2 linked regions of the Cohaesibacter gelatinilyticus genome follow. Each later gene encodes a partner of the first gene's protein in a complex. Links are inferred from orthologs where the notes say so. Each region holds a gene or a part of one and is shown in the gene's direction. Other genes may lie near its edges. The genes, in order: nusB and rpsJ.

Region 1 (6,074 bases):
CTGCGGGGCAACGAGTTCGCATTGCAACCTCTTATGCACCTGATGGCATTGATCTGGGTGCATCCATTGCCTGTTCCGGTATTTGCCATACAGTGATTGAAAAAGGATCCTTGGATGATGGCCGGAACTATTTCGACGTGGAATCTGGCAAGGAAACCCTCGATCTGACCAATGCCGGCGAATGGCAAGAGGGCAAGAGGCTCAACCTCGAGCGCTCCCTTGGAATGGGGGATGAATTGGGAGGGCACCTTGTTCTCGGCCATGTGGATGGTCTGGCAGAAGTAATCGAGCGTGAAGATCATCCTGATTCCGTCTTTTTCAAGTTGCATGCGCCGGGGGAGTTTGCTCGTTTCATTGCCCAGAAAGGTTCCGTAGCGTTGGATGGTTGTTCGTTGACGGTCAATGATGTCGATGGGGATGATTTCACCATCTTCCTGATCCCGCACACTCTGGAGCAAACCACTTGGAACGAACGTCAGGTTGGGTCGACCATCAATCTCGAGGTTGATATGATGGCTCGCTATGTAGCTCGTCTTGCCGATTACACTCCTTCCAAATAAACCAATGAACAATATCTGGGAGTGAAACCATGATCTCTCGCATCACAATTAACACACCCGTTCTGTTTCAGGATGCTTTGCCGGACAGTGTTGATGTGGTGATTATCGGCGGCGGTGTGATTGGAATTTTTTCCGCACTCTATCTCGCCCGGCGGGGCAAGAAGGTCATCGTTTGTGAAAAAGGTCGAATAGCTGGCGAGCAGTCGTCGCGCAATTGGGGGTGGATCCGCCAGCATGGCCGCGATGAAGCAGAAGTGCCGATAGCAACACAAGCTCTGTCTCTCTGGCATGAGATCAATGAGGAAACCAACGGCGCCTGTGGTGTGAAAACTACGGGTGTTCAATATCTGGCTTCAACTGAATCCGAGATGCAAAAACTCGAAGAATGGCTGGACATTGCGCACAAATATGACATTCCTACCCGTCGCCTGACTGGTGACGAGGTTTTTACGAGCTTTGGCGGTCAATCAACAAATAAATGGGTTGGTGGTACGCTGACGGAGAATGATGCCAAGGGCGAGCCATGGCAGGCAGTACCATCTGTGGCAAAGTTTGCGCACGAGAAAGGTGTTCTCATACGTGAGAACTGCGCTGTGCGCGCCCTGGACATCGAAGCTGGTGTGCTTAAGGCGGTGGTGACGGAAGCAGGAACCATCAAAACAGAGCAGGCCATTTTGGCTGCAGGCGCGTGGTCGTCGCTCTTTGCTCGCGCACATGACATCAATATCCCCCAGCTTTGCGTAAAGTCTTCAGTCCTGCAAACTCAGGAAATGCCTGATTTTCATGCCCCCAACAGCACCGATGAAAAATTGGCATTGCGCCGTCGGGATGATGGCGGTTTTACACTTGCAGTCTCGGACGGTCATGATTTCTATCTCGGGCCAGACGCATTTCGTCATTTTGCATCCTATCTTGAGGTTATGAAAGATAGCTTTGCCGATACCAGCTTTCATCTGGCAGCACCAAGGGATTTCCCTGATGCCTGGGGCATAGCTCGCAGTTGGCCAAAGGAAGGACCATCTCCTTTTGAAGCGTGCCGTGTACTGGAACCAGAACCAAACCGGAAATTCTTGAAATTGATGCAGGAGCGTTGGTCTGAGCGTTTTCCAAAACTTGAAAAAGTGCAGATCAAGGAAGCCTGGGCCGGTATGATTGATGCGATGCCGGATGTTGTACCCATCGTTGATAGGGTGCCTCATTTGCAGGGATTGATCGTGGCAACGGGCATGAGCGGCCATGGCTTTGGCATTGGTCCCGGTATGGGGATGGCCATAGCCAAGATGATTTGTGGAGAGGCAGTGGATCATGATATGAGCCGTTTTCGCTTCAATCGTTTCTCAGATGGAAGCCGGTTGATCATGGGACCTGCTTTGTAGGAACACGGAGAACACAATTGCTGGTGAAATTGCTGAAAAACAAGTACAGGAAGCGATAGAAAACAGCTCTAAATGCTATTAAGGACTGGACTTTGCTGCTCGGACATGGTTTGACACGCCACCGCAGACGATTGGGTGAGTGACATGAGCGATTCAAAACCACATTTTCTGATTATCGAAGCTCGTTTTTACGACGACCTGGCCGATGAACTGGCGCGTGGCGCAATGGAGGCCTTTGAAGAGGCTGGCGCGACTTACGAACGCATTTCTGTGCCTGGTGTATTGGAAATTCCGGGCGCAATGTCCATGGCAATGCTCGCTGCCGAGAATGGTGGCGTTGTCTATGATGGCTTTGTAACCCTGGGTGTTGTGATCCGTGGTGAAACCACTCACTACGATATCGTTTCCAACGAGTCGGCTCGTGCTATCATGGACCTGTCTGTCGAAGGTTGCGTTGCTGTGGGTAACGGTATCCAGACGGTTGAGAATGGAGATCAAGCTTGGGCGCGTGCCAAGGTTGATGACAAAAACAAAGGCGGCGGTGCTGCCAAGGCTGCTTTGGCCATGGCTGAAATGCGCCAGAAATTCGGAATTGATGCATGAGCGATCAAGCCAACAACGAAACACCTGCCCGTAGCGCCAATCAGCGTGGCTCAGCCCGGCTCGGTGCTGTGCAAGCGCTCTATCAGATGGATGTTGGTGGAACATCTCTTTCCAAAGTTCTGGAGGAGTTTGAGCTATATCGTCTGGGTAAGGAATTGGATGAAGAACTCTATCTGCCCGCCGACATTGCTTATTTTCGGGATCTGGTAGCAGGGGTGGTAAAGCAGCAATTGGTTCTGGATCCGAAAATCCACACCGCTCTGGAAAAAGGCTGGCCTTTGGCGCGTATCGACACCACCTTGCGTGCGGTCATGCGTGCCGGTCTGTATGAGATGCTCTATCACAAGGACGTTCCAGCGCGCGTCATCATTACCGAATATGTTGATGTAGCCAAAGCCTTCTTTGAAGGGGACGAGCCACGTATCGTGAATGGCGTTTTGGATAATTTGGCCCGCGAAGTGCGTGAAGAAGAGCTGAAACCGCGTGACAAGACGTGACAGTGTATCACGAATAGGCAGTAGAAAAGACTTGGAGGCGGCTTCTCATGTGAAGTCGCCTTTGTCATATTCAGACTAGAAAAGTCATGAATAGATAGCAGCGATGGATTGGGCAGTATGGCTGATAAAAGACGAGGAGAAGCGGAGCTGATCGCTCATTATTTTGCGCCATTGGCCAGCGACAAAGAGGCTTTTGGTCTTAGGGATGATGCAGCGTTTCTCTCACCCCCTGCAGGATATGACCTCGTTGTGACCAAGGATCTGCTGATGGCAGACGTCCATTTCTTTGCCAATGATCCCCCAAGAAAAATCGCTCAAAAAGCCCTGCGTGTGAATCTTTCAGATTTGGCGGCAAAAGGAGCAAAGCCCTATGGCTATCTTTTAGGATTGGGGCTTCCCAATGACTGGAAGGAGGATTGGCTTGTGGATTTCGTGTCGGGGCTTGGTAGCGATCAGAAAGAATATGACTTTATACTTTTGGGTGGAGATACTGTTAAAAGTCCTGAGCGATTGAGCCTTTCCGTTACGGCTTTGGGGTTGGTGCCTACAGGTTCTCGCATCGTGCGACCCAAAGCAAAAGTCGGTGACAGTCTCTATATGAGCGGAACATTGGGTGATGCCGCTCTTGGTCTATTGGGGCGTTTGGGTAAACTTCCAGCAGGGATGAGCGAGGATGATGCGAACTATCTGCGAAATCGCTATTGGTTGCCAGAGCCACGTACTCAACTTGCAGAAATCCTGCAATCATATGTTCATGCTGCGATGGATATCTCGGATGGTCTGCTCGGCGATGCTGAAAAGATGGCGAAAGCCTGTGGAGCCAAGGCGCATATTTATACGGATCAAGTGCCATTGTCAGGAGCAGCAAAGGCCGTACTCGAATTGGATGAAAAACTGATATCAGTGATCCTATCGGGTGGTGATGATTACGAACTGCTAATGGCAGTATCAGAGGAAAATGAACAAGCATTTTTGAATCATGTGTCTCAGCAGGCTGTTTCGGTAACAAAGATCGGTAGGCTCGAAACAGGTGAGGGTCTCGAATTGTCTTCAAACAAGTTGACACTATCCGATAGTGCACCCTTGTCTTTTGAGCATTTCTGAAAGCCCAATAGACACCGCTCAAGATAGTTTGCAGTTTTCAATTTGATTGATGGCAATTTTCGAAAATTTTGAGGCTTGCTTTCTCGATTGGCAATCGGCAGACTGTGGCCCTTCCTATGAGTCACAGTACGCTGATATATATACAGCCCTGCAATGTGAGATCCATAAATGACAATCGATGTAATCGATGATCGCCTGGCCAGGCGAAACAGTTTTATTCTTGCCGGTGCTCAGTCTTTTGCAGGTTCCATCCCCGCGATCGTCGTCGCCATGGGTGGACTGACTGGGCACTATTTGCTGGGGGCTGACAAATCTCTGGCGACGTTGCCTGTTTCTACCTTCGTTGCCGGGACTGCTATTGGTATCTATCCGGCAGCTTTTCTGATGAAACATTTCGGGCGACGAAATGGCTTTATCATCGGTGCACTATTTAGCCTGTTTTCTGGTATTTTGTCTTGGTATGCAATCATGCAAGGCAATTTCGCATTATTCAGTTTTTCAACTAGTTTAACCGGTTTTGCCACCGCCTTTACTCAACAATATCGTTTTGCAGCGGCGGATACAGCCAGTGATACATTCCGCCCCAAAGCGATTTCCTGGGTGATGACTGGCGGAGTACTGGCCGCCATCATTGGGCCCCAGACAATCATCTACACCAAGGATTTGTTTGATCCTATCCTTTTTGCCGGTGCGTTCCTTGCTCAGAGTGCTCTGGCAATATTTGCTATCTTGATTTTGATGGGACTGAAATTCCCGCCAAAACAAACCAAAGAGCAGAAACAGGGGGGACGTCCTCTTCTTGAAATCATCACCCAGTTCCGCTTTATCGTGGCGGCCACTTGTGCTGCATTTTCCTATGCGCTTATGAGCTTCGTGATGACCGCATCTCCTTTGGCTATGGTGGCTTGTAATCATAGTCAGGAAGATGCTGCTCTGGCCATTCAATGGCATGTGCTGGGTATGTATTTGCCAAGTTTCTTTACGGGCAATCTGATCCAGAAATTTGGCAAGGAAAAGGTTGTTGCTGCTGGCCTGTTTCTGCTTGCCTCTTGCTCGGTTGTGGCGCTGATGGGGATCGAGCTCAGCCATTTCTGGATTGCTCTGGTCTTGCTGGGTGTTGGTTGGAATTTCGGATTCATTGGAGCCACGGCTATGGTCACCGATTGTTACCAGCCAACAGAACGTGCCAAAGTCCAGGCAACAAATGATTTTTTGGTTTTTGGTGTTGTTACGATTGCTTCTTTTTCCTCCGGCTCTGTCTTGAATGCCTGGGGATGGGAAAAGCTCAATCTCATCATGTTCCCTGTTGTTGCACTTTGTTTGGCCTTGCTGGCCTTACAATGGGTGCGTAACAGAAGTTTACGGGAAAGCAATGCCTGATCTCAGGCGAAAAAGAACAAGGCTCCACATGGAGCCTTGTTCAGCTCCGATAATCCTAACTGCGGCTGGCAAGAAATGCACCTGCGCCAATCATGATTGATCCTGCGATCCGATTGATCCAGCGCGCGGATACGTCTGTTCTAAGCAATATGCGCGCTTTGGAAGCGGAATAGGCAACCAGCATTAATCCGGACATCAGGGCGAACATCGTCAGGACTGAGGCAATTACAATATCCCGACCAGAGAGCGATTCAACATCCAGAAATGTTGGCAGGAAAGCAATATAAAACAAAATGACCTTTGGATTGGATGCTGAAATCAGGAACCCCTGACCAAAAGACAGAATCATTCCGGATTTGGTTTCTTTTTGCGGTTGTGTGGTCAGATTTGGTCTCGCAGTCCACATCTTCCAGCCGAGATACAGCAGATACGTAGCACCAATCAGGCGCACAACGGTAAAAAGCTCGCCCCAATGATGTGCCAGAGCAGCAAGGCCAAAACATGCAGCAATCAAATAGACTATATCGCTGATTGTCATACCCAGAGACAACATG
Region 2 (6,012 bases), 810 kb from region 1 along the record:
ATCATCGATACTCCAGGTCACGTTGATTTCACTATTGAAGTTGAGCGTTCCTTGCGTGTTCTCGATGGTGCGGTTTGTGCACTTGACGCCAATGCTGGTGTTGAGCCGCAGACCGAGACCGTTTGGCGTCAGGCTGATAAGTACAACGTTCCTCGGATGATCTTTGTCAACAAGATGGACAAGCTTGGTGCTGATTTCTTCCGCTGCGTTGACATGGTCAAGGAGCGCCTCGGTGCGACTGCTCTTTGCCTTCAGTTGCCGATTGGCGCTGAGAGCGAATTCTCAGGTGTTATCGATCTGGTTCAGATGAAGTCAATCATCTGGCTGGAAGAGTCTCTGGGCGCTAAATTCGAGATTGGCGATATTCCTGCCGAGCTCGTAGATCAGGCTGCTGAATATCGCGAAACTCTTATTGAGAGTGTTGTTGAATGCGACGAAGAAGCGATGGAAGCCTATTTGGAGGGTGATGAGCCATCCAATGAAAAGATCATGGAACTGATCCGCAAGGGCACCATTGCCAACGAGTTTGTTCCTATCCTCTGTGGTACCGCGTTCAAGAACAAAGGTGTTCAGCCTTTGCTTGACGCAGTGGTAGACTATCTGCCTAGCCCGGTCGAAATTGAAGCCATCAAGGGCGTTGATGTTAAGACCGAAGAGGAAACCACTCGCGAAGCGTCTGACGAAGAGCCGTTCTCCATGCTGGCGTTCAAGATCATGAACGACCCGTTTGTAGGTTCCTTGACTTTCTGCCGCATCTATTCCGGTACTCTTGAGACTGGTACGTCCGTTCTCAATACCGTGAAGGAAAAGCGCGAGCGCGTTGGTCGTATGCTTCAGATGCACTCCAACTCTCGTGAGGACATCAAGCAGGCACATGCTGGTGACATCGTTGCGATCGCTGGTTTGAAAGACACTACAACTGGTGATACTCTGTGTGATCCACTGCGCCCGGTTATTCTGGAACGTATGGAATTCCCGGATCCAGTTATCGAAATTGCTGTTGAGCCTAAAACCAAGGCCGACCAGGAGAAGATGGGTCTTGCCCTGAATCGTCTGGCTGCCGAGGATCCATCCTTCCGCGTGAAGACTGACGAAGAATCCGGTCAGACCATTATCGCTGGTATGGGTGAGCTGCATCTTGATATTCTTGTTGATCGTATGAAACGTGAATTCAAGGTGGAAGCGCAAATTGGTGCTCCGCAGGTTGCTTACCGCGAAACCATTTCTCGCTCTGAGAACATTGACTACACCCACAAGAAACAATCTGGTGGTTCTGGTCAGTTCGCTCGCGTGAAATTGACAATTGAGCCAAACGAGCCAGGCGCTGGTTTCGAATTCAAGAGCTCTATTGTCGGTGGTAACGTTCCAAAAGAATACATCCCTGGTGTTGAGAAGGGCGTCCAGTCCGTTATGACCTCTGGTCCTATCGCTGGCTTCCCAATGGTAGACGTGAAAGTTGAGCTGACTGATGGTGCATACCATGACGTTGACTCCAGCGTTCTTGCCTTTGAGATCGCTTCTCGCGCGGGCTTCCGCGAAGGTTGTCGTGCCGCTGGTCCAAAGCTGCTTGAGCCAATGATGAAAGTCGAAGTTGTTACCCCTGAAGAATATATGGGTGACATCATCGGTGACATCAACTCTCGCCGCGGTCAGATTTCCGGCACTGAAGCTCGTGGTGTTGTAACCGTCATCACTGCCATGGTTCCACTGGCGAACATGTTTGGGTATGTGAACAATCTTCGTTCCATGTCCCAGGGTCGTGCTCAGTATTCCATGGTGTTTGATCACTATTCACAAGTGCCGCAGGCCGTTGCAGACGAGGTTCAGGCAAAATATGCCTAAACCTCACGCTTCACGCACTTAATGAAATTCTAAACTGGAGCTATTTCCTATGGCTAAGGAAAAGTTTGAACGTAATAAGCCGCATGTAAACATCGGCACGATTGGTCACGTTGACCATGGTAAAACCACCCTGACCGCAGCTATCACCATGACCCTTGCTGAAAAGGGCGGTGCTGAGGCTAAGGCTTATGATGAGATTGACGGTGCGCCAGAAGAGAAAGCTCGCGGCATCACGATCTCTACTGCTCACGTTGAGTATGAGACAGAGAACCGTCACTATGCTCACGTTGACTGTCCAGGTCACGCTGACTATGTGAAGAACATGATCACCGGTGCTGCTCAGATGGACGGTGCTATCCTGGTTTGTTCTGCAGCTGACGGCCCAATGCCACAGACGCGTGAGCACATCCTGCTTGCCCGTCAGGTTGGTGTTCCTGCTCTGGTAGTGTTCCTGAACAAAGTTGATCAGGTTGATGACGAAGAGCTGCTTGAGCTTGTTGAAATGGAAGTTCGCGAACTGCTGGATTCTTACGAGTTCCCAGGCGACGATATTCCTATCGTAAAAGGTTCTGCTCTTGCTGCTGTTGAGAACCGTGACGCTGCAATCGGCCGTGAAGCAATCATGGAACTGATGGCTGCTGTTGACGATTATATCCCAACTCCAGAGCGTCCAAAGGATCTGCCATTCCTGCTGCCTATCGAAGATGTATTCTCCATCTCTGGTCGTGGTACTGTGGTAACCGGTCGTGTTGAGCGTGGCGTGATCAATGTTGGTGACGAGATTGAGATCGTCGGTATCAAAGACACCCAGAAAACCACCTGTACCGGTGTTGAAATGTTCCGCAAGCTGCTTGATAGCGGTGAAGCTGGTGACAATGTTGGTGTTCTCCTGCGTGGTACCAAGCGTGAAGATGTCGAGCGTGGCCAGGTTCTGTGTGCACCAGCTTCCGTTACTCCACACACCAAGTTCAAAGCAGAAGCTTACATCCTGACGAAAGAAGAAGGCGGTCGTCATACTCCGTTCTTCACCAACTATCGTCCACAATTCTATTTCCGTACCACTGACGTGACGGGTGTTGTTACCCTGAACGAAGGTACCGAGATGGTTATGCCTGGCGATAACGTCGAGATGAATGTTGAGCTGATCGTGCCAATCGCTATGGAAGAAAAGCTGCGCTTCGCTATCCGCGAAGGTGGCCGTACCGTAGGTGCCGGCATCGTCGGTTCTATCGTCGAGTAATCATTAGGGCAGGGGTGCATAAGGATGCATCCAGATGCACCCCGGTCTTTTGAGGATTAAATTATGAACGGTCAGAATATTCGAATCCGCCTCAAGGCATTCGACCACCGCATTCTTGATACTTCGGCTAAGGAAATTGTTTCCACTGCGAAACGTACCGGCGCCAATGTTCGCGGCCCGGTTCCGCTGCCAACACGGATCGAGAAGTTCACTGTCAACCGTTCGCCGCACGTAAATAAGAAAAGCCGTGAGCAGTTCGAGATCCGCACGCATAAGCGTCTTCTCGATATTATCGACCCGACCCCGCAGACGGTTGATGCCCTCATGAAGCTTGATCTTGCGGCCGGTGTGGACGTTGAAATTAAGCTCTAACTTGAGCGAAAGGCGAGAGTAGCCATGCGTTCTGGTGTGATCGCACAGAAGTTGGGAATGACCCGCATTTATACCGAAACTGGTGAACATGTACCAGTGACGGTTCTCAAAGTTGAGAATTGCCAGGTTGTTGCTCAGCGAACTGTAGAAAAAAATGGTTATACTGCACTTCAGTTGGGTGTAGGTAAAGCCAAAGTTAAAAACGTTTCGAAGCAGATGCGCGGCCACTTTGCAGTGGCTAAAGTTGAGCCGAAACGTAAAGTGGCTGAGTTCCGTGTAAGCGAAGACAACCTCATTGAGGTTGGTTCCGAGCTGACTGCGGATCATTATGTAGCTGGTCAGCATGTGGATGTTGTTGGTACTTCTATCGGTAAAGGTTTTGCCGGTTCCATGAAGCGTCACAACTTTGGTGGTGGTCGTGCAACGCACGGTAACTCCATCTCCCACCGTGCTCACGGTTCTACCGGTCAGTGTCAGGATCCTGGTAAGGTCTTCAAAGGTAAGAAGATGGCCGGTCACATGGGTGCTACCCGTGTCACCACCCAGAACCTGAAGGTCGTCAAGACCGACGCTGAGCGTGGTCTGGTTTTGGTTCAGGGCGCTGTTCCTGGTTCCAAAGGCGGCTGGATCCTGATCAAGGATGCGGTAAAACGTGCGCGTCCTGCCGAGGCACCTGTTCCTGGCGCTGTCCGTGCAGCTGAAGCTGCTGCTAAGGAGGGCGAAGAATAATGGAACTGCAAGTTAAAACCCTCGATGGTAAGGATGCGGGTTCTGTATCCGTTTCTGATGAAGTCTTTGGTCTTGAGCCACGTGCCGATATTCTGGCCCGTATGGTTCGTTATCAACAGATGAAACGGATGTCCGGCACCCATAAGACCAAGACACGTGCTGAAATCACTGGCACCACCAAGAAGTACCTTCGCCAGAAGGGCTCCGGTGGCGCTCGTCACGGCAACAAGAAAGTGCCTCAGTTCCGTGGTGGTGGTCGTGCCTTTGGTCCAGTTGTTCGCGATCATGCGATTGCGCTGCCAAAGAAAGTTCGTGCGCTGGCGCTGAAACATGCTCTGTCTTCCAAGTTGAAGAATGAATCTCTGATCATTCTTGATGATGTGAAGGCTGATGCACCTAAGACTGCTGCAGTTTCTGCACAGGTTAAAGGTCTTGGCATCGAGAACGCATTGTTCATTGCTGGTCAGGAAGTCGATAGCAACTTTGCTAAAGCTGCTCGCAATATCGTCGGTATCGATGTGTTGCCAGTTCAGGGCATCAATGTTCTTGATGTTCTGCGTCGCGACACTCTGGTTCTGACCAAGGCCGCAGTCGATGCTCTGGAGGAACGGTTCAAATGACCAACCTTCGTCATTACGATATCATCCGCAGCCCAGTGATTACTGAGAAGGCAACCATTCAGTCCGAACAGGACAAGGTTGTTTTCAATGTATCCCAGGATGCGACTAAACCAGAAATCAAGGCCGCTGTTGAAGCGCTGTTTTCTGTCAAAGTCAAAAGCGTTAACACTTTGGTCCGTAAGGGTAAAGTGAAGCGTTTCAAAGGCATTGTCGGCAAGCAGGTAGACGTGAAAAAAGCGATTGTGACCCTCGAAGATGGTCAGTCAATCGACGTCACGACTGGTCTTTAAGGAATTTTGGGATAGGCTGAAGTCATGGCACTCAAGACCTTTAAACCCACTAGCCCTGGACAGCGCCAATTGGTGATTGTTGATCGTTCTGGCCTTTGGAAGGGCAAGCCGGTCAAGAAACTCACTGAAGGTTTGACCAAGTCTGGTGGCCGCAACAACACAGGTCGTATTACGTCCCGCCGCCGCGGCGGTGGTCATAAACGTACCTACCGCATGATCGACTTCAAGCGTCGCAAGTTTGACGTAGAAGGCACGATTGAGCGTCTGGAATATGATCCTAACCGTTCTGCATTCATCGCACTGGTGAATTATGCAGATGGTGAGCAGGCATACATTCTGGCTCCACAGCGTATTGCTGCAGGGGACAAGGTGATTGCCAGCGAATCTGCTGACATCAAGCCGGGCAACGCAATGCCTTTGGCGAACATGCCAGTTGGCACGATCATCCACAATGTCGAGCTGAAGCCTGGTAAAGGTGGTCAGATCGCCCGTTCTGCCGGGGCTTATGCACAGTTGGTGGGTCGTGATCAGGGTTATGCGATCATTCGTTTGAACTCCGGGGAGACAAGATTGGTACTTGGCACTTGCATGGCAAGCGTCGGTGCTGTATCCAACCCCGAGCATTCGAACATTAATCACGGTAAAGCTGGTCGTTCCCGCTGGTTGGGTAAACGTCCAGAGGTGCGTGGTGTTGCTATGAACCCAGTAGATCACCCACATGGTGGTGGTGAAGGCCGTACTTCTGGTGGCCGTCATCCTGTTTCTCCATGGGGTAAGCCTACCAAGGGTAAGCGTACTCGCAGCAACAAGACGACCGACAAGTTTATTGTTCGTAGTCGTCATCAGCGCAAGAAATAAGGGTTAACCGATGGCACGTTCTGTTTGGAAAGGTCCGTTTGTAGACGGATACCTTCTGAAG

The links.
Region 2: the proteins of nusB (region 1) and rpsJ are in contact, whole or in part, in a solved structure (PDB 3D3B), measured with the Escherichia coli proteins. The link is inferred for Cohaesibacter gelatinilyticus from one-to-one orthologs.

What each region holds. Positions count from the first base shown.
Region 1 is NZ_OBEL01000001.1:971,745-977,818, forward strand. Bases 1,475-4,285 are described here. They hold nusB (transcription antitermination factor NusB), read left to right. Parts: upstream 1,475-2,535; coding sequence 2,536-3,036; downstream 3,037-4,285. Other genes in these bases: CRO57_RS04355 (NAD(P)/FAD-dependent oxidoreductase), read left to right, coding at 1,475-1,936; ribH (6,7-dimethyl-8-ribityllumazine synthase), read left to right, coding at 2,081-2,539; thiL (thiamine-phosphate kinase), read left to right, coding at 3,154-4,140. Also shown: CRO57_RS04350 (riboflavin synthase), read left to right, coding at 1-560; more of CRO57_RS04355, read left to right, coding at 590-1,474; CRO57_RS04375 (MFS transporter), read left to right, coding at 4,309-5,520; CRO57_RS04380 (LysE family translocator), read right to left, coding at 5,576-6,074. UniProt on the Escherichia coli protein: Part of the processive rRNA transcription and antitermination complex (rrnTAC). The complex forms an RNA-chaperone ring around the RNA exit tunnel of RNA polymerase (RNAP).
Region 2 is NZ_OBEL01000001.1:1,780,148-1,786,159, reverse strand. The notes cover bases 2,051-4,799. They hold rpsJ (30S ribosomal protein S10), read left to right. Parts: upstream 2,051-3,145; coding sequence 3,146-3,454; downstream 3,455-4,799. Other genes in these bases: rplD (50S ribosomal protein L4), read left to right, coding at 4,183-4,799; rplC (50S ribosomal protein L3), read left to right, coding at 3,479-4,183; tuf (elongation factor Tu), read left to right, coding at 2,051-3,082. Also shown: fusA (elongation factor G), read left to right, coding at 1-1,842; more of tuf, read left to right, coding at 1,892-2,050; more of rplD, read left to right, coding at 4,800-4,803; CRO57_RS07995 (50S ribosomal protein L23), read left to right, coding at 4,800-5,093; rplB (50S ribosomal protein L2), read left to right, coding at 5,118-5,951; rpsS (30S ribosomal protein S19), read left to right, coding at 5,962-6,012. UniProt on the Escherichia coli protein: Involved in the binding of tRNA to the ribosomes. Part of the processive rRNA transcription and antitermination complex (rrnTAC). The complex forms an RNA-chaperone ring around the RNA exit tunnel of RNA polymerase (RNAP).